Regions from separate parts of the Exiguobacterium sp. JMULE1 genome, predicted to be linked through region 1. Evidence: riboswitches for the same ligand, from Rfam matches in the RefSeq annotation. Region 1 holds a riboswitch; each other region holds the start of a gene.

What was found. A riboswitch is a leader RNA that binds a small molecule or an ion and turns the genes downstream of it on or off. The one in region 1 is predicted to bind thiamine pyrophosphate.
Region 2: linked by a shared signal. The riboswitch ahead of thiT (energy-coupled thiamine transporter ThiT) and the one ahead of EXW93_RS05950 (thiamine phosphate synthase) in region 1 are both predicted to bind thiamine pyrophosphate.
Region 3: linked by a shared signal. The riboswitch ahead of EXW93_RS08140 (ECF transporter S component) and the one ahead of EXW93_RS05950 (thiamine phosphate synthase) in region 1 are both predicted to bind thiamine pyrophosphate.

What each region holds. Positions count from the first base shown of each region.
Region 1 covers NZ_SGWC01000002.1:1,126,738-1,134,543, forward strand. The annotation lists gene EXW93_RS05925 (hypothetical protein) at 1-282, shown strand, start outside; gene EXW93_RS05930 (DoxX family membrane protein) at 310-798, opposite strand; gene EXW93_RS05935 (MFS transporter) at 926-2,110, opposite strand; gene EXW93_RS05940 (OsmC family protein) at 2,301-2,726, shown strand; gene nagZ (beta-N-acetylhexosaminidase) at 2,723-3,943, shown strand; TPP riboswitch at 4,000-4,102, shown strand; gene EXW93_RS05950 (thiamine phosphate synthase) at 4,185-4,778, shown strand; gene EXW93_RS05955 (FAD-dependent oxidoreductase) at 4,775-5,719, shown strand; gene thiS (sulfur carrier protein ThiS) at 5,716-5,916, shown strand; gene EXW93_RS05965 (thiazole synthase) at 5,919-6,683, shown strand; gene EXW93_RS05970 (ThiF family adenylyltransferase) at 6,680-7,687, shown strand.
Region 2 covers NZ_SGWC01000002.1:1,892,726-1,900,531, forward strand. The annotation lists gene EXW93_RS10270 (DAK2 domain-containing protein) at 1-74, opposite strand, end outside; gene EXW93_RS10275 (Asp23/Gls24 family envelope stress response protein) at 100-462, opposite strand; gene rpmB (50S ribosomal protein L28) at 746-934, shown strand; gene EXW93_RS10285 (amino acid permease) at 1,075-2,478, shown strand; gene EXW93_RS10290 (thiamine diphosphokinase) at 2,533-3,135, opposite strand; gene thiT (energy-coupled thiamine transporter ThiT) at 3,137-3,697, opposite strand; TPP riboswitch at 3,759-3,868, opposite strand; gene rpe (ribulose-phosphate 3-epimerase) at 3,891-4,547, opposite strand; gene rsgA (ribosome small subunit-dependent GTPase A) at 4,550-5,455, opposite strand; gene pknB (Stk1 family PASTA domain-containing Ser/Thr kinase) at 5,481-7,415, opposite strand; gene EXW93_RS10315 (Stp1/IreP family PP2C-type Ser/Thr phosphatase) at 7,418-7,806, opposite strand, start outside.
Region 3 covers NZ_SGWC01000002.1:1,502,945-1,510,750, forward strand. The annotation lists gene EXW93_RS08120 (DEAD/DEAH box helicase) at 1-1,287, shown strand, start outside; gene EXW93_RS08125 (glycerol-3-phosphate acyltransferase) at 1,284-1,814, shown strand; gene EXW93_RS08130 (GNAT family N-acetyltransferase) at 1,827-3,377, shown strand; gene EXW93_RS08135 (50S ribosomal protein L25/general stress protein Ctc) at 3,666-4,343, shown strand; TPP riboswitch at 4,439-4,538, shown strand; gene EXW93_RS08140 (ECF transporter S component) at 4,639-5,208, shown strand; gene EXW93_RS08145 (ABC transporter ATP-binding protein) at 5,205-6,734, shown strand; gene EXW93_RS08150 (energy-coupling factor transporter transmembrane component T family protein) at 6,706-7,428, shown strand; gene EXW93_RS08155 (NAD(P)/FAD-dependent oxidoreductase) at 7,484-7,806, shown strand, end outside.

The DNA.
Region 1 (7,806 bases):
ATTTTTGTTGTCTTCGCAGGTGCTATGTATTGGTTCTACTACAATTTCTTACTCGGGTATCGTAAGAAAAACATCACGATGACGTTCGACGATCGGTTTTATTCACTCGACGAACATGTCGCAGCAATCGAACAAAAACTCGCAACGGATGGGCATTCGGCACGTTATCTCGGTGACCGTCGCTTTGAAGTTGATGGTAAACCATACCTATTCCTCGAGCGTACGGTCTCAGTCGGCGGGACCCCGACACAACAGACGATTCTTGAGCAACAAAAAAAATAACTCTCCCCGTGCGGGAGAGTTTTTTTGTTAGACTGGAATCCGGTCAAGGGGATGCGGTTGCTGCGACGAGCGATACCAGCGGATGATCCAGTAATCGATACCGATTTGATACGCAAAGCGTCCTGCAGCCAGTAAGGCGATTGATGCTGCTAAGAATACTGGATTCAACGCAATCGTCCCAGCGAGTAAGTAATTGAGATTCATGATGCTTCCGACGACCATTGCAGGAACCGTCAACAGACTAAGAATCAACAGGATCCCGACGACGAGTTCCGCGAACGGAATCAAGGCGTTGATCAGCCCGACGTTCGGTAAGGCGAGTTGCTCAATCCACGTCGCGTACCAGGAACTGACGAGTGCGTCTTCGCCCGTTGACTTCGCGAGCGCTCCTTCGAGAAACGGTTTTGCATCAAAGCCATTAATGTACTTACCGATTCCAGCGATGAACCACTGGATTCCGAGCCAGAGTCGGATGATTGTCAACAGACCGAGACCGATGATGTGTAATGTTTTCACTTTCAGACACTCCTCTACTACAACATAGTCCCCATCATACTGAAAAATCATCAGCGAGATGGGGACTATCATCATAACGTCATCGAACCGTCATCGACCTGTTACAAAAAAGGACAAGGTAACGGTTTCATGAGCGTTGATCGAGGCGATGACTGATTGCAGTTAATAAAGCAGCAACGAGCGCGACCAGTCCACCGACGAGTGCCGTGTTCATCATCGGACCGTTCGCATAGACGATGCCACCGAGTGCCGAACCAAAAGCAATCCCGACGTTACTCGCAACCGGCATCAATGAAGCGGCGAGTCCTTTTGCTTCCGGGTTGAACTTTTCAGCGAGGTCAATCAAATAGATTTGTGTCGAAGTCGTCAGTAGAATCGACATCAACGACATCAAGGCGATGTTGAACAGACCAAGCGGAAGGGATGCTGTCGTGAAGTATAATGCAGCAAGAACGACTGCTTGCACGACGAAGACGAACCGTAAGCGGCCCATCGGATTTTTGCTAGCAATCTTGCCGGCAAGGATGTTACTAAAGATTGAGACGACGCCGTAAGCGAGCAAGATCGGACTGATCCACGTTTTCGCAATCCCGAGTTCTGTTTGCAGAATCGGCACGAGATATGTGTAGACGACGTAAGTTGCCCCGAATCCAAACGACGGAATAAAGAAGGCGATCAGGATCCGTGGGTTGGCGAGCAATCCAAGCTGTTCCTTAATAGAACCAGAACCCGTCGATTGCTGGACCGGAACGATCTTCCATACTGCGAGGAACGCAATCATTCCCATGACTGTCGTTAGCCAGAACGTAGCTTCAAAGCCAGCATGTTGCCCGATGAACGTTCCAATGGGGACACCGAGAACGTTCGCGAGTGTAAAACCACCGAAAATGAACGAGACGGCGACACCGCGTTTGGCGACAGGCACACCGTCACTTGCGACGACCATCGCGAGTGAGATCAAGACACCAGTCAAGATGGCTGTCAGAATGCGGGTTGCGAGCAACACTTCGTAACTTGGAGCAAAACTACTGGCAAGGTTCAGTAAGACCCAGGCGAGTAAGAGACGTAGGATCAGGCGACGCCGTTCCAGATGACCGGTCAGCGACATGACGATCGGTGTACCGATTGCAAAGGAGATGGCAAAGGCTGAGACGAGCGTACCGGCTGTTGCGATCGTGATATCAAGGGCTGAGGAGATTTCAGCGAGGATCCCGACGATGACGAATTCGCTTGTTCCGAGTACGAACGTCAGGAGCGACAACGTGGCGATCAAGAGCCAATCGCGTCGACTTAAACGAGTAGTAGGTGACATGGATAATTCCTCAATTCTAGCGCTTGCGCGCGAAACTATGAGTAACAGGATAGCATGAAACGATTTCGTCGGGTATCGCAAAGCGAGATTTCGGGAAAAGAACCATTATTCGAAATAGCGTGTGAATTTCCAGGCGTACTGTTTTTTGCGTATACTACAGAAGAAGACTACTTATAAAGGAGTGGAAACGATGCAAGCGACAGTGACATGGAACAAACAGATGGGGTTTAGTGGACAGACGGAATCAGGGCATCACCTGGCGATGGATGCAGCACCCGAAAACGGGGGTGAAAATCAAGCGCCGCGACCGACTGAGCTACTGCTACATGCCGTTGCCGGCTGTACCGGAATTGATATCGTTTCGATCTTAGAGAAGATGCGCTTGACGATCACCCATTTCGAAATGGATATCGAAGGAGAACGGGCAGAGGACCATCCGCGGCGTTTTACGTCGATCTCGATTCATTACCGGCTCGAAGGAGATCTCCCGGAAGATAAGGTCCGTCGCGCCATCTCGTTATCAAAGGATAAATATTGTTCGGTCTCGCAATCCCTGAACGCTGAGATTTCCGTCTATTATTCGATCAATGGTGTCCGGAGCGAGGATCCTTTGTGAAGAAAGTCGTACTGATCGGTTGCCTGTTGCTTGCAGGGTGTGCGCAGGAGACGACGGAACCAACGAAATCATCACAACCGGAATCGAAACAACCGACAGAAGAAAAGAAACCGAAGCCTGAGCCGACGAAAGAAGAACGACAACAAGCAAAACTAAAGCAACAATTAAAAGCGATGTCGACGTCAGAAAAAATCGATCAACTGCTCTATATCGGAGTCGCCGGCACGGAACTTTCAGCAGCTGACCGGAAATTGTTACAGACGCATGCGATTGGCGGGGTCTTATTGCTCGGCGGAAACATCACGTCAGAAGAACAACTCTTGACGTTCACACGTGCGATTCAAGAGACGAATCAAAAACCGTATGCGTTTGTTGGGATCGATGAAGAAGGCGGACGGGTCAGCCGGGTACCGGATCAACGATTACGTCTACCGACGAGTCAACGGATGGCGCAAGGAGCAGATGATGCGAAAATGGAAGATATCGGACGTACGCTCGGACATTTGTCACGATTTTATGGCTTCAACATGGACTTCGCACCGGTCCTAGACGTCAACAGTAATCCGAACAATCCGATCATCGGCGACCGTGCGTTCAGTGCTGATCCGAAGACCGTCGCGACGCTTGGTACGGCCCTGATGCACGGGATGCAGGAGACGGGAACGATTCCGGTCGTCAAACATTTTCCCGGTCACGGCAATACGAGTGTCGATTCCCATGTCGGGCTACCGAAAGTGACGGCATCAAAGGAAGAACTGAAGCAGACGGAACTGTTACCGTTTAAAGAAGCGATTCAAGAGGGCGCCGAGATGGTGATGGTTGCCCATATTCTCTATCCCGCGTATGACGATACGAATCCATCCTCGCTCTCAAAGCCGATCTTGACTGACCTCTTGCGTCAGCAACTCGGATTCAACGGTGTCATCATCACGGATGATCTCGTCATGGGAGCGATCACGAAACGATATGGTCTCGCAGAAGCGGCACGTCAGTCGCTCGTCAATGGAGCTGATATGGCGATGTTTTCAGAGGCAGGTGCTTACGCAAAAGTTCATGCTGAAGTGATGCAAGCCGTCAAAGACCAAACGCTGACGCCGGAGATGCTCGATGCTAAAGTAATGCGCATCCTGAAGCTAAAGCAGACGTATGCCGACAGCCAAGAGCAACAGCGACCGACGAAATCGGAGCTGATTCAGCAAGTGGAAGCGCTCAACTAGGACTAGCGAAGCAAAGCGACTCATGCTAGACTAATGGGGCAAGCCAATTAAACACGAAAAGACACTAGGGGAGTCTCCCAGCAGACTGAGACGGAAGTATCCGGACCCTTTGAACCTGATCTAGTTCGTACTAGCGGAGGGAAGTGGCTCGAAACCCTAGATATCCTTAGCGCTTCAGCGCATTTTCGGACCACTCCCTTCAACATCGGGAGTGGTCCTTTTTCGTATGGAAAGGAAGAACATGATGCGTTTACATCTGATTTCGACGGGATCCATTCATCCGCTTGACGAAATAAAGACCTTTCAATCACTTCAACCCTATACGGATCAGCTGCATCTACGTGAACCGAACTTATCGGCGGCAGAATTACTTGATCTGATTGAAGCACTCCTTGGGCATGGTTATTCGCCTGAACAGTTAACGGTTCATGACCGGGTCGACGTCGCCCATGTCGCCGGCATCGGTGTGCAGCTGACGCGCCGTTCCTTGCGTGTCCGCGATGTGCGACGTCATTTTCCGAATCTCGTCATCGGGAAATCGGTCCATTCACTAGCAGAGGCACTGGCAGCAGAAGCGGAAGGAGCCGACCGACTGCTGTACGGTCATATTTATCCGACAGCGTCGAAGCCGGACCTACCACCCCGAGGGATCGACGCATTAAAGCAAGTCGTCACCTTCACGACGAAACCAGTCATTGCGATCGGTGGGATTACACCAGAATGCATGCCTGAAATCGCAGCGACCGGGGCAACCGGAATCGCCGTCTTATCGGGTATTCTCGGTCAATCGGATCCACTCGCCGCCGTCAAGCGTTATCAGGGGGTTCGCGTATGACGAATCACATCATCATCGGCGGTGGAGTCATCGGGTTGACGCTTGCTTATGGTCTCGCCTGTCAGAATGAATCCGTCGTCGTCTTAGAACGTGGAACATGCGGACGAGGAACGAGCCGCGCAGCTGCCGGGATGCTCGCGACGGACATCGAGCTGAGGGCGGAATTGCATGCACTTGCCGCACGTAGTCGTCGTCTGTATCCGTTGCTTGCACGTCGACTCGAGCGAGAGACAGGCATCGATTGTGGGTACCGGGAACAACCGTTTTTGTTAAAACGTAAAGGACGCGAGCATCTGTTTCCAGCTGTCGGTCAAATCGATCCACGACGACTGACGACTGCATTGATGTATGCCTTACACGCACGTGGCATATCGATTGAAGAACAGGTAGATGTCACACGCATCGAAGAGAACGATGACTTCATCAGGATCGAATCGAACGCAGGAACGTGGACCGGACGAACAGTGACGGTCGCTGCCGGACGCGGGTCGCAAGCCTTGCTCGATACAGTCGGAAATTCGATCGCGACATATGGGGTCAAAGGGGAGTGTCTCGCCGTCCGTCTCGCGGGTCAGCCGTTACGCTCGATTCTGTTTGATGAAGCCGTCTACCTCGTGCCAAAAGCTGACGGACGGATTTTGATCGGTGCGACCGAACTGCCGCACGACGAGACGGTCGGCGTCAGTGTCGCTGGGATCATGTCACTGCTTCAAGCAGCAGAACGACTGTATCCACCGATTCGTGACGCGGTCATCGAAGAAGTCTGGTCCGGTGTACGACCGCAAACGGTGTCCGGCTTGCCATATATCGGAGTCACCGATTCATCCCGTCGGATCTTCCTAGCGACAGGGCATCATCGGCATGGCATATTACTCGCACCAGCGACAGCGGAAGTCTTGGTAAATACATTACGGTTGATTCAGAAGGAGGAAGTCCGATGAACATTACGATTAACGGCAATGACCACACGATCGAACAGATTAAAACGATCGAGGACATGCTCACGCAACTCGGCTTAGGGGAAAAGCTCGTCATCGTCGAACAGAATCGACAAATTATCGATCGCATGGCGTACGGTCAGACAGTCGTTCGGGACAATGACACATTTGAAATCGTTCATTTCGTAGGAGGAGGATAAACATGCTGAAAATTGGAGAAAAGACATTTGAATCACGGTTATTGCTCGGAACAGGGAAATATACGGATGCTACGGTACAGCAGAAAGCAATCGATGCGTCTGCTTCACAAATTTTGACATTTGCCGTCCGTCGGCTCGATATCTTCGACAAACAACAAGCGAATTTCTTGGAGTCGCTTGATTTAGCGAAGTACGATCTACTTCCAAACACGGCTGGTGCGAAGACGGCGGAGGAAGCTGTTCGGTTAGCGAAGCTTGCGCGGGCATCCGGTATGTGTGACATGGTCAAGGTCGAAGTGATTGGTTGCGATAAGACGTTACTACCTGATCCGATCGAGACGTTACGGGCTTCTGAAGAATTACTCAAAGAAGGCTTCATCGTCTTACCGTATACGTCAGACGATGTCGTCCTTGCACGGCGACTCGAGGAACTCGGTTGTCACGCCATCATGCCGGCTGCATCACCAATCGGTTCCGGGCAAGGCATTCTCAACCCACTTCATCTACGATTCATCATCGAGCAGACGACGGTCCCGGTCATCGTCGACGCCGGGATCGGCTCGCCGACCGACGTCGCCTATGCGATGGAACTCGGTGCGGACGGTGTCTTATTAAACTCCGCTGTCGCCCATGCGAAAGATCCGGTCAAGATGGCGCACGCCATGCGACTAGCTGTCGAAGCAGGGCGCTTCGGATACGAAGCGGGACGAATCGAGAAAAAACAGTATGCGGTCGCGAGTAGTCCAACGAGTGGATTGATTCGATGAACCGTTACTCACGGCAAACTCGATTTCAACCGATCGGGGAAGCGGGACAAGCACGCTTAGCAGCAGCAAAGGTACTGATCATCGGCATGGGAGCGCTCGGAACGGCATCGGCAGAACAACTCGTTCGCGCCGGTGTCGGCGTCGTCCGAATCGTCGACCGTGATTATGTCGAGTGGAGTAATCTACAACGACAACAGCTTTATACCGAGGAGGATGCGCGTCATATCGTACCAAAAGCGATTGCCGCAAAAGCACGGCTTGAAGCGATTAATTCGACGGTGACGATCGAAGCGCATGTAGTAGACGTCGACCGGGCAGCGCTGACGTGGCTTCTCGATGATATTGATCTGATCATCGACGCGACGGACAATTTCGATATTCGCTTGCTGATGAACGACATGGCGTCGATGCGTTCGATTCCGTGGATTTATGGTGGATGCGTCGGCAGTTATGGGATCACGTTTACCGTCCGTCCCGGGGAGACGCCGTGTCTGCATTGTCTGCTCGATCAATTACCGCGAGATCAGGAGACGTGTGATACAGCGGGAATCATCGGACCAGCTGTACAGATGGTCGCTTCCTTGCAGGTGACGGAAGCGTTGAAGTGGTTGAGCGGAAAAACGGACGCCATGCGGACGCGCTTGCTTGCGTTTGATGTCTGGTCGAATACGTTTCAACAAATTAACGTCCAGTCACTGAAGCAAACGGAGTGCCCGTCGTGCGGCATCGATCCGTCCTACCCTTACTTATCGGATCAAACGGTTCGTTTCACGGCACTGTGCGGTCGGGATGCCATTCAAATCCGAGGAGACGGACAGCGGGATCTGGAACAGTTGAAACAACGTCTCCAGCCGGTCGCTGCGATTTCCGCCCATAATCCATATTTGCTGGCGTTTACGACGGACGAACATCGGATGGTCGCTTTCCGAGATGGACGCGTTCTGATTCATGGCGAGGCGGATCTCGTTAAAGCGAAGCGGCTCTATCATGCCTATTTCGGCTAACGTTCACAAAACAGTAAAACTAATTTTAAATATATATGTTTTAAATGTTTGAAAAACAGGTAAATAAGACTTCAGACGTAAATCGGTCTACAGGTTTTGAACGTGAAGAGGAGTGATTC
Region 2 (7,806 bases), 770 kb from region 1:
TTTTGATAGAGATTCGCCGCGCCATTTTGAATCATCTTGACTAACTGCGCTCCTGTTAAACGATCTACACTCACTAAAGTTTCCTCCTCTATTCCCGCCTTAGACATTCGTCAAGCGGACTCCTTGGACAAAGATGTTCACAGATGTCACGTCAAGACCTAGTGCCTGACTGAGCGTGTATTTCACGCGACTCTGTACGTTATTCGCCACCTCTGAGATTTTCGTTCCATAACTTACGATGATATGCATATCGATATGGACCTGCTCTGAAGCCTGTCGAACGATGACACCGCGTGCAAAGTTCTCACGTTTTAAGAGTTCAGCAAGACCATCCTTGATTTGAGACTGGGATGCCATACCAACGACACCAAAACATTCCATTGCCGCGCCGCCCGCAAGTTGCGCGACGACATCATTATCTACATCAATCTTTCCATAGGTCGTTTTCATCTCGATCGCCACCTGAGTAGCCCCCTTTGAATATTGTATTCTTCTCATAATTCTACTATAAGGACCTACTATTGAAAAGTCGCCGTACTGACTATACAATGAATAAGTGAAAAATAGTAGCGGTCAAATGAACTTTTACCATCATCCTCATCCATTATTTTAAATTTCGAGGTTGTCTGTCAAGTTTTTTTCTTGTCAGCTACTTTTTTTATGTTGCAACCGCCCTGACACCATGCTAAGATAGCAAAGTGTCTATTAGGACGAACGCAAAACAACATAAAAGGAGGCGGAACGCATGGCACGTAAATGCTACGTTACTGGGAAATCGCCAAAGTCGGGTAACAACCGTTCACACGCATTGAACAAAACAAAACGTACTTGGGGAGTCAACGTACAAAAAGTACGTATCCTCGTCGACGGTAAGCCGAAAAAGGTTTGGGTTTCAGCTCGAGCTCTTAAATCAGGTAAAGTCGAACGCGTATAAGGCGCAACCACCGGATGGGAATCTTCCCTTCCGGTTTTTTTATACCCTCATTTATTTTTCTCATAAACTAATTGTCGCTTTTATTGAAAACGCTTACAATAGGAACGTACTTTATTTTGTCAGAATTGGGGGAAGTCATCATGCAACTCAAACGAGAGATGACGAGTCGACACCTGTTCATGATCTCACTCGGTGGAATCATCGGGACAGGCTTATTTTTAGGGTCAGGGTTAACGATTTCACAAGCAGGACCTCTCGGGGCGGTCCTCAGTTACATCGTGGGTGGGACCATCATGTATCTGACGATGTTATGTCTAGGGGAATTAGCGGTCTATATGCCGGTCTCGGGGTCATTTCAGACCTATACGACCCGCTTCATCGGACCAGGAATCGGCTTTGCCGTCGGTTGGATTTATTGGCTCGGCTGGGCCGTGACGGTCGCGCTCGAAATCACGGCTGCTGGCAGTTTGATGGACCGCTGGTTTCCGAACGTGCCGGTCGTCGTCTGGTGTACCATCTTTACGGTCTTGCTATTCGGTCTGAATGCCGTCTCCGCCAAAGCATTCGGTGAAGCCGAATTCTGGTTCTCGAGTTTGAAGGTCCTCGCGATCCTTTTCTTCATCATTCTAGGTGGCGCTGCCTGGTTCGGCTGGTTACCGATGGAAGCAGATCGCCCAACATCGTTATTTGCGAACTTTACGGCAAGCGGTTGGTTTCCAAACGGGATTCTCGGTGTCTTGACGACGATGATCGCCGTCAACTTCGCCTTCCAAGGAACGGAATTGATCGGTGTCGCGGCTGGGGAGTCCGACACGCCTGAAAAATCGATTCCAAAAGCGATCCGCAATACAGTCTGGCGGACGTTCATCTTCTTCGTCTTATCGATTACGATCGTTGGTGCATTAATTCCGTATGAGACGGCTGGCGGAGTCAGCAGTCCGTTCATCATGGTCTTTGATGCGATCGGCATTCCGTACGCTGCTGATTTGATGAATATCGTCGTCTTGACGGCACTATTATCCGTCGGAAACTCCGGATTATATGCGGCGACCCGGATGTTATGGGCGATGGCGCAAGAAGGGATGATTTCAAAGAAATTATCTTACGTCAATGCACGTGGTGTGCCGATGCGTGCTTTACTCTTTACGATGATGTTCGCGATGTTATCGCTCCTGACCGCGTTTTTCGCAGAGGATACCGTCTTCATTTGGCTCTTGTCCTTAGCCGGACTTGGCGCTCAAGTCGGCTGGATTTCCATCTCTGCTTCTCAGCTCGCGTTTCGTCGTCAGTTCGTCCGAAACGGACACGATGTATCCGAACTGAAATTCAAGACACCACTCTATCCGGTGTTACCACTGATTTCGCTGACGTTAAACGTCGTCGTCCTCGTCAGTCTTGCGTTTCAAGCGGATCAACGAATCGCTCTATACATCGGTGTTCCTTTCTTCCTCGTCATGTGGGGAAGTTATCATCTCTTCGTCAAAGGAAAACATCTATCCGCCCAAAGCGACATCCGTGTCGCCCCTTCTCAACTCGAAGAATAATTTCATACAAAAAGAGGTCGCGGAGTCATCCACGGCCTCTTTCCTATGATTGTGCTATTCCTTAAGCGTCCGCATCATCAATAGTTCTCCTTGATGGAGCTCTACCTTCGCTTCTGACGCACACCATTCATTACTGACGGTCAAGGAACCTCCGACCGGTACTGGATGTGCATCAAGTGGATATTTGACTCCGGATAAGCTTAAAGTCGATGGTACGAGTGGAATGAACGAAAGATAATAATAGCTCCCTGCTTCGACTGCATACGTTCCCTCAGCCAAGTATCGTACCTCTTCTCGTTTCGTCACGAGTCGTGCCTCTGGGTATCGCTTCAATAAATATACATTTTGGACGGTCATGTCGAGCCGCCCACCTGTCGCCCCGATAATGAAGGTATCCTCAAACTGTTTCTTCTCTGAGACTGTACGAAGTGCCAGTTCGAGATCCGTTTCATCTTTCTCGGCCGGATGAACGATTGCCCCTTCTGGTACATAACCAAGCGAATCAAAATCACCAATCGTCAGGTCGCATGTCAGCCCAAACGATTCAATCGTCTGAACACCACCGTCAACACCGACGATAAAATCACCTGGCTGACAAAACGTCCGTAAATCCGGCGCTTCTTCTCGCGGACCGGCACAGACGAGAATCGCCCGCATCTCAGACGCCTCGTGCCGAATAACGGAGTAAGCGTGGCGCAGTCGTGAATAAAAGACCCGCAACGACACCACAAAGAACGTAAGACGGTACCATGTATGTCGCGTTATAAATCAATGAATACGGTACGACTGGACCTTCGGCATACTCGGCAAAAAAGACGATTCCACTGATGACATGACAGATATAACGGAGTCCTGCGCCTAATAACGTCGCCAGGAGAACGAACGCCATCAAGCTTTTCTTTTGTCCATTGCGCGCGGCTAGTCTGACTTGACGCGCGAACAGACCACTTAATCCGACGACACCATACGCAATCGTATAGTCAAGCATCGGTTGAACGATCGTCAAGACTTGTGGAGCGAACATCAATTGAATCGTACCGACAAGCGCTCCCGTAACGACCCCTCCAACGACACCATGGCGAAATGCCATGACGAAGATCGGTAACATCGCTAAGCTGATTGAGCCTCCTTGTGGCATTTTGAATGGAATCAGTAAATCAAAGACGACTCCGAGACTGGCAAAGATGGCAATTTCCATCATCATTTGTAACCGTTTCATGTTATTTTTCCTCCTTCATTGTACGAGAGGACGCAAAAAGGCAGTACGACGAACGCCGTACTGCCTGCGTGCGCCACATCCCTACGTCCGTTTGAACGGAACAGGTTCGAAGGGTTAAAGTCTAAAAGACTCCTCTCAGCCGCTTTTCAAGCGACACCCCTTGCGGTCATCATATTTCGTTTTCTCGTTCTTATTATACGGCAGCCCCTTGACGAATGCTAGTGATCGCTTCCGCATAATCTGGTGCATTGTAGATTGCTGATCCTGCGACGAGAACGTTCGCACCGTTATCGATGCAAAGCTTTGCCGTTTCCGGATTGACGCCACCGTCAATCTCGATTTCAAATGTCAGACCACGATCTGCTTTCATTTGCGCAAGTGCTGCGAGTTTCGGCATGACACGCTCGATGAAGGCTTGTCCACCGAAGCCCGGATTGACAGTCATCAATAAAACCATATCGACATCCTCAAGGACGTGTTCAATCGTTGATAATGGCGTATGGGGATTCAAGACGACTCCTGCCTTTGCGCCCGCTGCTTTGATTTGTTGCAAGACACGATGGACATGATTCGTCGCTTCGACGTGGAACGTCACGATGTCAGCTCCTGCCTTGACGAAATCTTCAACGAAACGTTCTGGCTGGTCAATCATCAAATGGACATCGAGAATCATATCCGTCTTTTGACGTAAGCTGCTAAGCACAGGTAATCCAAATGAGATGTTCGGTACGAACTGACCGTCCATGACATCAAAATGGATATAGTCCGCGCCTGCTGCTTCGACTGCTTTGACATCACGCTCAAGATTCGCAAAATCTGCTGATAAGATCGATGGTGCAATTTTAATCATCTTCAATACCTCCGGGCTCGATTCTTGATTTCGTCTATAAACATACCATAGTTCTCATAACGAGAGGACATGATTTCTTGGGCTTCGACGGCTTCCTTTACGGCACAACCGGGTTCATTCAAATGCAAGCAACCTCGGTATTTACAATCATCTTGTACAGCGACGAATTCAGGAAAACTCCACCGTACATCCTCGATTTCCATATCATACGGAAAATCGAGGTTCGAGAAACCTGGCGTATCGGCAATCAATCCTTCGGCAAGCGGCATTAATGTGACGTGGCGCGTCGTATGACGTCCGCGTCCGAGTGATTTCGAGATCGCACTTGTTTCTAAATCAAGAGAGGGCTCCAGTGCATTGAGCAATGAACTTTTCCCGACACCGGATTGTCCGGCGAGAACGCTCGTTTTTCCAGCAAGTAACGGACGGACTTGCTCAACACCCGTCAACGTCTCACTTGATGTCTCGATGACCGTATACCCAATCTTCCGGTAAGCGGCAATCGCCTCTCGGACAGCCGGTCCTTTGACTTCGTCAAGTAAATCCATCTTCGTTAACAGGATGACGGGTTGGATTTCCTTCGCTTCGATCAAGACGAGAAATCGGTCGAGCAAGTGCGCTGAAAAATCAGGTTCTGCCGCCGAGACGACGAGCAATGCCTGGTCGATATTCGCGACTGGAGGGCGTACTAAAAAGTTGTCCCGCTCCTTCACTTCGAGAATATATCCCGTCTCACTTTCGATATGAAGAACGACTTCGTCTCCGACGACTGGACTGATGCCGCGTTTTCGGAAATTCCCTCTTGCCCGTGAACGGACCTCTCCTTCTGGTGTCATGACATCATAAAAGCCACCCTGCAGGCGTATGATCGTTCCTTCTCGATTCTCTTCGATGCGTTGTTCCGTCATCCTATGCACTCCTTTTTCATCACATTCATTGTGCGTCTTTTGCTTGATTGTACGTGATGGTTTTTGAACGATACACCGTATCGTCTTTATAGATCGTAATTTTTCCTTCTTCTCCCGGATCGATCGTCACCGGCACGTCAAATGTCTCATCTTGATCAATCGATTCCTCGATGACGGTCCGCTTTCCTTTTGCATCTTCCGTCTCAATCCGGATGACTTGTTTCGGTGGTTCCTCGTCCTCGTTCTCGCTGACCGCATCATAGACGACCTTTTCAGGGAACGTTGCCGTCACCGTTTTTTCTTCCTCACCTTTTGAGATGAACACAGTCACGGAGTCGTTCGGTTCGACTTGTGCACCGGCTTGCGGGAATTGACGGATGACTTGATCGAGCTTCACGTCACTTGAAAATTCTTGTTCAAACGTGCCGTCGAGACCCATTTCATCGAGATACGCTTTTGCTTCATCACTCGATAAGTTCGTCAAATCTTTCAATTCAAAGGACGAAGTTCCTTCTGAGACAGTGATCGTAATCGTCTGTTCTTTTGCAATCACTTCCGTTCCAGCAGAGATCGATTGTCGGATAACATTACCTCGCGCGATTTCATCCGACTTTTCACGTTCGACTTCGACTTTTGCGAATCCAGCCTCTTTTAATGTGGCGATCGCCTCTTTTTCAGCGTCATCTGTCACATCCGGTACTTCGACCGGAGCACTACCTGTAGAGACGACCAAGTTGACTGTCGAACCCTTCTTGACTTGTGCGTTTTCACGCGGTGTCTGACTGATGACATCGCCTTCCTCGACTGTATCGCTATTTCGTTCTGTCGTCTCAACAACGAATCCAAGTTTCTCAAGCTTCGTTTCCGCTTCGTCTCCATCCGACTTGACGACAGATGGTACGGTGACCGTTGGATCTGGCCACATCGCAAACGTCGTAGCTGCACCACCTAGCAATATGAGCAATAAGAGGACGATCCACCAGCGTTTTTTCTTTTTCTTTTCCGGTGTTTTCGGTTGAACGGTCGTGACAGCGGGTGATTCTGGTTCCACTTTTGATTCTTCTGGCACTTGTACAGGCGATAAGACCATCGTCTTTTCCATCTCATCCTCTTCTGCACCACGGATGCCTTCACTTGCTCGTTCGTCAGACAACGCCGTCACCATATCTGTCTTAAAGGCTGCGACGGACTGTTGGCGGTCATGCGGTGCTTTTGCGAGCGCCTGCATGATACAGTTCTCAAGCGCTTGTGGCACTTTCGGATTCAAGACGGATGGGCGCCGCGGTGTATCTTGCAGATGCTTTAAAGCGATCGCAACCGGGGAATCACCTTCGAACGGGACTTGTCCTGTAACAAGTTCGTATAAAACAGCACCAAGCGAATAGATATCCGACTTCTCATCCGCAAATTTACCTTTTGCTTGTTCTGGTGAAAAGTAATGGACGGATCCAAGAACGGACATCGTATGCGTCAGCGTCGCATTCGACATTGCCACAGCGATTCCGAAATCCGTTACTTTGACGGTACCATCTTCTCGAATCAACATGTTTTGCGGTTTGATATCGCGATGGATGATCCGGTGTGCATGGGCGTGATCGATCGCATCACAAATTTGAGCGATGATATCGACGGCCTGCGGCACAGGTAATGCTTGATTTTCACAAAATGTTTTTAATGTCATACCATCGATATACTCCATGACGATGTAATAGATGGCATCTTCTTCGCCTACATCATAGACGGCAACGATGTTTGGATGATTCAAGCTGGTAGCAGCATGCGCTTCACGTTCGAATCGACGAATGAACTGTTCGTCATGCGAAAATTCAGTCCGTAAAATCTTAATGGCAACATGACGCTTTAAAATCTCATCATAGGCTTGATAGACATTCGCCATCCCGCCACTTCCAACTAGCCGTTCTATGCGGTAGCGGTCATTTAATCGATCTCCGTATCGCATATTCAGACCCTCTTTCTTTCTTTGAACCGGATGGCGGCAATCGTAATATTATCCGCGCCTCCTCGAGCATTCGCTTCTTTCACCAATCGTCCGACGATTTCATCAAGCGGCTCATCCTGTAAGATGATCTGTTCGATGACATCATCTGGCACTTCATCGGTCAATCCGTCACTACAGACGAGGACGAGGTCATAGTCTGGAGCATCTCTGACTTGAATGTCGACTTCGACCGTTTCGTTCGAGCCGACCGACCGTGTGATGACATTCTTACGTGGATGATTTTCGACTTCCTCATCCGAAAGTTCCCCCATTTGTCGTAACATGTTGACGTAAGAATGATCATCCGTCAATTGTTTTAACGCCGTACCTTCAAGGGCATAGACCCTACTAT
Region 3 (7,806 bases), 380 kb from region 1:
TGTCACGGGATCCTAGCCGATGAGATGGGGCTCGGGAAGACGATTCAAGCGATTGGTTATATCGCGACGATTCCTGACCGTCGTGCGCTCATCGTCGCGCCGGCGTCACTGCTCCGCAACTGGGAAGCAGAACTGAAACGCTTTTTACCCAATCGACCGGTTCATGTCGTCACGGGTTCTCAAACTAGCCGACTCCGCGAACTGGAGCACTTACCTGACGATACGGTGACGATCGTCTCCTATACGACGCTTCGGACCGACGTCCGTCGCCACCCTGTATATGACGTCGTCTTCTTTGATGAAGCACAGCACTTGAAGAATCCGCAGTCGCAAACAGTCAGTCAACTACGGCATCTGCAAGCAAAACGCCGTTTCGCCTTAACGGGAACACCGCTCGAGAATCGACCGCGTGATATCTGGTCGATTTTCCATGTCCTGTTTCCAGAGCTACTGCCGGATCTAATGACGTTTGAGAAATGGTCGTTTGACGATATGCAACGGTTCATCCAACCGTTCTTATTACGGCGTGAGAAACAAGATGTCTTACAGGATTTACCGAAGAAACAGATCGAACATCATTATGTCGAGCTCGGTCCGAACCAAAAACGCTTATATGCGTCGTATCTTGCCAAATTGCAATTCGAGACGCTGCAACACTTAGACGAGATGAAACGCGAAGATCGTTTGAAGTTACTGGCTGGGTTAACGCGTTTGCGGCAAATTTGCAACGATCCGGGATTATTCGTCGAGGGATACAGAGGAGAAGCAACAAAACGAACGCGTCTGCTCTCATTGATTGCCGAAAAACGGGCAGCCGGAAAGCGGATCTTGATTTTCTCGCAGTATACACAAATGCTCGAGCGTATTCGCTCGGATCTCGCGCAACGTCACCTCCCCCACTTCCTGTTGACGGGTGAGACACCACTCGAAGACCGGGTGGCGTTATGCGATCGGTTCAATGACGGTGAAGTCGATCTCTTCTTGATTTCCCTGAAAGCCGGCGGAACGGGACTGAATCTCGCGTCTGCTGATACCGTCATCCTCTTTGACAGCTGGTGGAATCCCGCAGTCGAACAGCAAGCTGCCGATCGTGCCCACCGGCTTGGACAACAATCCGACGTGACGGTCATCAAATTGCTGACACGCGGGACGATCGAAGAAAAGATGACGGAATTACAAGATCGAAAAGCCCAGATGGTCGATGCCGTCCTGACGGCTCCAGACAGTGATGCCTTGACCGTCAAAGAACTCGTTCATCTCGTAGAAACAAAGGAGGAACATCGGTGATCCTTGATCTTCTGCTTGGTTACCTTATCGGCAGTATTCTGGGCGGTACGCTCTGGAAGTACGTCAGTCGAACCGATTTGGCTCAGGTCGGTTCCGGAAACATCGGTGCTCGCAACGCCCATCGTGCCGGTGGGCTCCCGGCCTTTTTATTCGTGTATCTGTTTGATGCCGCGAAGACCGTTCTTGCACTACAGATCACAGACGCATTTTATCCCGTTGCTCTTGCCGTGCTCATCGGTCACTTGTTTCCGTTGTTTCATCCGCGACGCGGCGGTAAAGGGTATGCCGTATTTTCCGGAATTGTCTTCGCCATCACGCCGTGGGCATATCTTGCCGGACTAGGCATACTCGGTCTGTCTTATCTCGTAACGAAAGATAGCGTCAAAGCAGGGCTGATTCCGGTTGTTCTGCTCCCGTTACTCCCCGTCTACTTTGACGCAGGATCCATCAATATCTTGTGTACCGTTGCCGTAAGTCTACTTGTCCTGTGGGCTCATGATGCACTTCACAAGCTAGTCATTACATAAGGAGGACATCTCATGATCGACTTTTCCATTGCCACCGCTTCGGACGCGGAAGCAATCCATGAACTGAACTACCTCACCTTCACGGAAGAGATTCCGCAACATCAACCGAACACCGAACGGAAACGGATTGACCGGTTTCATGATCAAAATACTTATCTGATCGGCAAGGAAGACGATCGACTCGTCGCGATGATTGCTATTCGGAAGCATCGCCCTTTTTCACTTGAGGAAAAAGGCGTGACGTTAGATGAGACATTGACGGACCCAGCGGAAATCCGTTTACTCAGCGTTCGTCCCGAATACCGCAATAGTCGTACGTTCATGCAATTGATGCGCTTTTTGATGGTCTACTTGGAACGGGAAACGATTGATCATGTCTATATCAGTGGTACGACACGGGAAGCTAAACTATATGCGCGGTTCGGCTTCACACCAATCGCAGCGACGCTCGGTAGTGGTGACGCCCAGTTCGTACCGATGTTGTTGTCGCGCGCGACATACGAACGATCCGTCATCGCGGACGTTTTACGTCCTCTGCATTTTCTAGCCGGTCCGGTCGAAGTCGCTCCGACGGTCCGTCAAGCGGCGCAACAAGCACCGCGCCCGCATCGGACGGCATCGATGCGTCAGCTCGATCAAAATTTACGGGACCGAATGTGTCAGTTGCTGGATTTGCCACATGTCTCGATGGCTGTCGGCAGTGGTACGCTCGCCAACGATATCGTCGCACAACAACTGAGTGGACATGGGTTGATCCTAAACGGTGGTGAGTTCGGTCAACGCTTGATCGATCACGCAGCACGAGCAGGAAAGTCCTTTGATGTCCACTCGCTTCCATCCGGTCACCCAATCGACTTGGAACAACTCGCGAGTCAACTGCATCAAACGGAATACGACTGGATCTGGTTGACGCATTGTGAGACGTCAACGGGCGTCCTCTACGATCTCGATGCGGTAAAAGCGCTGTTAGAACAACGAACCGCACTCATCGTCGATGCGATCAGCGCCGTCGGAACCGGGCGTTTCTCGTATGCCGGCTGCAGATTCGTCACGACCGTCTCCGGAAAAGCAATTGGGGGTTTACCGGGTCTTGCGTTCATCGGTCACGTAGATCGCGTCCTACCTTCTCCACGTATTCCACGTTATCTAGATCTCGGACTCTATGCGGAAGGCGTCGCCTTTTCCGGTTCCTCGAACTTGTTGCTGGCTTGTCAGGCAGCGCTCGATGCCCTTGATCTCGATCAAGCCGCTATCAAGATGACCTATCTCGAACAGGCCGTTCGCGCGACTGGTTTTAACCTGCTTGCGACGCAAGAAGCACAAGCGCCGGGAATTCTGACGATCGTCCATCCGTCGGCAACCGCTTTAGGAGACGCTCTCCGGATCCAAGGCTATCATGTTCAATATGAAAGCGACTATCTCGTCCATAATCAATGGCTCCAAATCTCAACGATGGGACAGACGACGATGCGGCACATCGAACGTCTCGTCCGCGTGCTGGTTCGTGAAAACCAACGCATCACCATAAAAAATGAAAAAAACGAAAGACCTCTCAACCCTTGATTTCAAGCGGTTTGGAGGTCTTTCGACTTTAAAAAATAAAAATAGAGGTTTAAGGATTTAAAACATAGGGGTATAAACTTACTAGCACCGCATCAAACGGTGACTTACTCACACATGTTTCTCAATATCAGCGTAATGACCTGGGAGAGAAATGCAAAGTCACGAAAGCGTCAGATTCAAAAGAGTCTGAAACCGATTGTCTTAGCATATTTAAATTGTTCAGGACTTGTCCTGCTCCTACATTCATTACCTTTTGAGGGCTATACCAAATTCAAGGGGGAAATGAACATGTCAGTTAAATTAACAGCCGAAAAACGCGAGGTACGTCCACGCTCACTCCGTAAACAATTACGTCATGAAGGAAAAGCTCTTGGTGTCGTGTATGGTTACAAAGTGGAAAGTACACCAATCGCATTCGAAGAAAAAGAATTGCTTAAAATCGTTCGAGAAAACGGTGAGAACGTCTTGATTTCACTGAAACTCGACGGTAAAAATATTAACGTCTTGATCAACCGTCGTGATATGGATGTCTTCACACCAACTGTCGATCACGTTGAATTCATCGCCGTTAAAATGGATGAAGAGACAGAAGTCGAAGCAGACGTCGTACTCGTCGGCGAAGCAGCTGGCGCTAAAGTCGGTGGATTCCTGTCACAGACACTCTTTAAAGTAACAGTCGCAGCTACACCAGATAAATTACCAGAGAACGTCGAAGTCGACGTCACGAACCTCGAAATCGGCGATTCGATCTCTGTAGCTGATCTTCCAGAACAAAAAGATTTCCGTATCGTCACAGAAGGCGACATTCAAGTCGCAGCTGTCGTCGAATCAACGCTTGAACAAGAGCTTGAGGAAATCGAAGAAGCAGAAGCTGAGGCACAAGCGGAAGCTGGTGAAGACAACGAAGCGGAAGCTACGGAAGAGTCTTCAGAAGAAGCAAAAGAAGAGAACGAAGACAACAAATAAGTCGTTTGACGATACGCCCTTCGTGGCGTATCGTTTTTTTGTGTCTTGACAATAGACAGAAGATTGCCTAAAGTGAACAGCGTATCACCTATTACCATATCCACTAGGGGAGCCCATTTGGCTGAGACGATTCACTTCGGACCCTTCGAACCTGATCTAGTTCATACTAGCGTAGGAAAGTGGAGCGATCACATCCAATGACTCCTGCTGCGCGCAGTTTTTCTGAGGACCGCTCTCTTTTTTACGGAGGGCGGTCTTTTTTGGCGTCTCCCCCATTCTAAGGAGGACGTACCTAATGCAACACTGGAAAATGAAAGAAATCATGGTCATGATGATGCTCGCCGTCGCTTGCGGGGTCATCTATCTTGGTTGGTCAACACTCTGGTTACCGATGTCTGCGATCTTCGGACCTGTCGGTGCCAACTGGATGTTTGGGATCTGGATCATCGCGAGCCCGCTCGTCGCAGCAATCATTCAAAAACCAGGTGCCGCCCTCATCGCGGAAATCGTCGCGGCAGCCGTCGAGCTGTTCACGGGTAGTCACTTTGGTTTATCGGCTCTACTGATCGGGGTATGCCAAGGGCTTGGTGCGGAACTCGTCTTTGCGATGACGCGTTATCGCCGTTATGACACCTGGACATTGATGTTATCGGGTGTTGGAGCCGCGATTGGTAGCATTGTCTATAGTCTGATCGCGAACGGATTCGGTTACTACACGACGACGTTGCTTGCGACAACTGGCTTACAATTAATTAGTGGCGCATTACTGGGCGGCTTGCTTGCAGCGATTCTCGTCCGTCGCCTTGTTGCGACCGGTGTCTTGAACGGGTTTGCGGCAGGACGTGCGAAACGGGAAGTCGCATGATTACTGTCGACGATCTCAGCATCCGCTACCCCGGTCAGATGAAGTCGGTGCTCGATCATGTATCGCTGACGATCGAGCAAGGAACGACCCTTCTGCTCGGACGAAGCGGGAGTGGCAAGACGACACTGCTTCATGCCCTAGCCGGACTGACACCAGAGACGATTGAAGTCGAACAGACGGGAACCGTTACCCGGTCCGGTTCGGTCGGAGTGCTATTCCAAAACCCAGAAGAACAGTTCTGCATGGAAACGATCGGACGCGAAATCGCTTTTAGCTTAGAAAACCGGTCGATTCCACGCGAAGAGATGGAGGAACGAATTGAACGCTTACTCGCACTCGTTGGTCTCCCTCTCCCCTTCTCGACACCAATCGCGAGTCTATCCGGGGGGATGAAACAACGCCTCGCGCTCGCTGCGGTCCTGGCACTTGAGCCGACGATCTTATTACTCGATGAACCAACGGCTCAGATTGACCCGATCGGGCAACACGAGCTGATGGCGTTGATCTTTCAGATTCAGAAAGAACATGATTTAACGATCGTCTTGATCGAACACCAACTCGATGTCTGTTTACCTTACATCGACAAAATCGTCTTACTTGAGGACGGATCGGTGACTGCAACGGCGCATCCGCAGGATTTGTTCCCGCAGGCGTATACGGATCTTCAATCGAAAGGGATCGCTGTTCCCTCTTTGTATCCGTACACGTTAGAGACGTTACCCATAGATGGACCACAAGCAGCGCGACTTCATGTGCTTCCTCCAGTCGCTACTGCAGGCATTCCCTTGTTACACGTCGCTGCATTATCGACGAAAGCACCTTACCCGCTGACCGATGCGACATTTTCCCTGAAGACGGGAGAATGGGTGATGCTGCTCGGGGCAAACGGCTCCGGGAAAAGTACGTTGCTTGCAACACTCGGTCGGTTGCTCTCGCATCGTGGAACATATCGGTTCCAGGAACGTCCGGCTCAGCGTTACTCCCGGCGACGCTTTTATGAGCACGTTGGTTATGTCTTTCAACAACCGGATCTGCAGTTTCTCAAACTGACAGTCGAAGCGGAAATCGACTGGAGTCACCGGGCAGCGACGAGTGATGAGCGCACAGCGTTGCTCGAACGACTGGAACTCGCATCTGTCAAACAGCAGTCACCGCTTGCGCTTAGTACGGGGCAACAACGACGGCTCAGCGTCGCGACGATGCTCGGGCAGACGAAGGATTTATTGTTGCTCGATGAACCGACGTTCGGACAGGATGGATTGACGACACGGCGGCTCATGGAACAGTTGTTGACGGAACAACAAAACGGAACGACGCTCGTCATGGCAACACACGATATGGAACTCGTTGCCCGATACGCGGATCGTGTCCTCGTCATGGAGCAAGGCCGGATTGCCTTTGACGGACGTCCGAGCGAATTATTCGCTGACGTTCCGTTACTCGAACGCTGTCAGCTACAACGTCCACTTTCGTACCAATTCCAGGAGGTGAAGCGCAATGCAGACGAACGCGTCACCGTTCGCTAAACTCAATCCTGTCATCAAAGGTAGCGGATTGGTTTTGATCATGTTTGCCTTGATTGCAACGAACGACTGGGTCAAGACGTTGGTGTTCCTGAGTTTTGCTATCGCCTTGCTACTCCTCTCCGGGTGGGGTCCTCGCGATTTCTTGAAACGACTCGCACCTTACAGTCTATTATTCTTATTGACGTTCTGGATGATGGCAGCCTTCGGCAAAGGAACGAATCCTCTATGGTCGTTTGGTTGGTTTCATGTCACATCGGAAAGTGTCATGCACGGCTGGTTACTTGCCTTACGGATGGCAACGTTCGTCTGCTTAAGTTTCGCTTTCGTCACGACGACCGATGCGACCCGGTTCGTGATGAGCTTGATTCACCAAGCAAAGGTATCGCCTCGCTTCGCGTACGGATTTCTTGCCGGGATCCGCTTTCTTCCACATTTGGTCGAAGAAGTCCGCGTCTTACGGCAAGTCCGGATGATTCGGAACGTTCACAGTCGCTTTCCTGGTGATGCGTTCCTATCAATCGGCTTACCGCTCTTCTCGCGATCGATTCAGCGGGCAGAACGGATGGCGATCGCTTTCGAAGCCCGTCATTTTTCAGCAGAACGGACATATTATGAAGTGCCAGTCGTTCAACGCCAGGATGTTATCTATCTCATGGTCATCCTCCTGTTCATCAGTCTTGTCTTTTGGCTATGATTACCGCCACCCGTATCCGGGTACATTCTAGCAAGACAGATTGAAGGAGAACGACATGAAACGAATCCTCTTGATTGGTGCAGGGCACGCTCATCTGCATTGCATTACACACGGACCAACAGAAGACGTCGAGTGGCTGATTTTAAACGCCTCGACGTACCAATATTACTCGGGCATGTACTCCGGACTTGCTGACGGAACATACGGCATTGATGAGATCCGTATCGACGTCGCCGCCTTATGTCGCGCCTATGATAAACAATTCATCGAGGAGACCGTCATCAAAATCGATCCCGTTGAAAAAGTCGTCTTCGGTGCATCCGGCAGACACTATACTTATGACGTCGTCTCGACGAATATCGGCTCGTTCGATTGGTC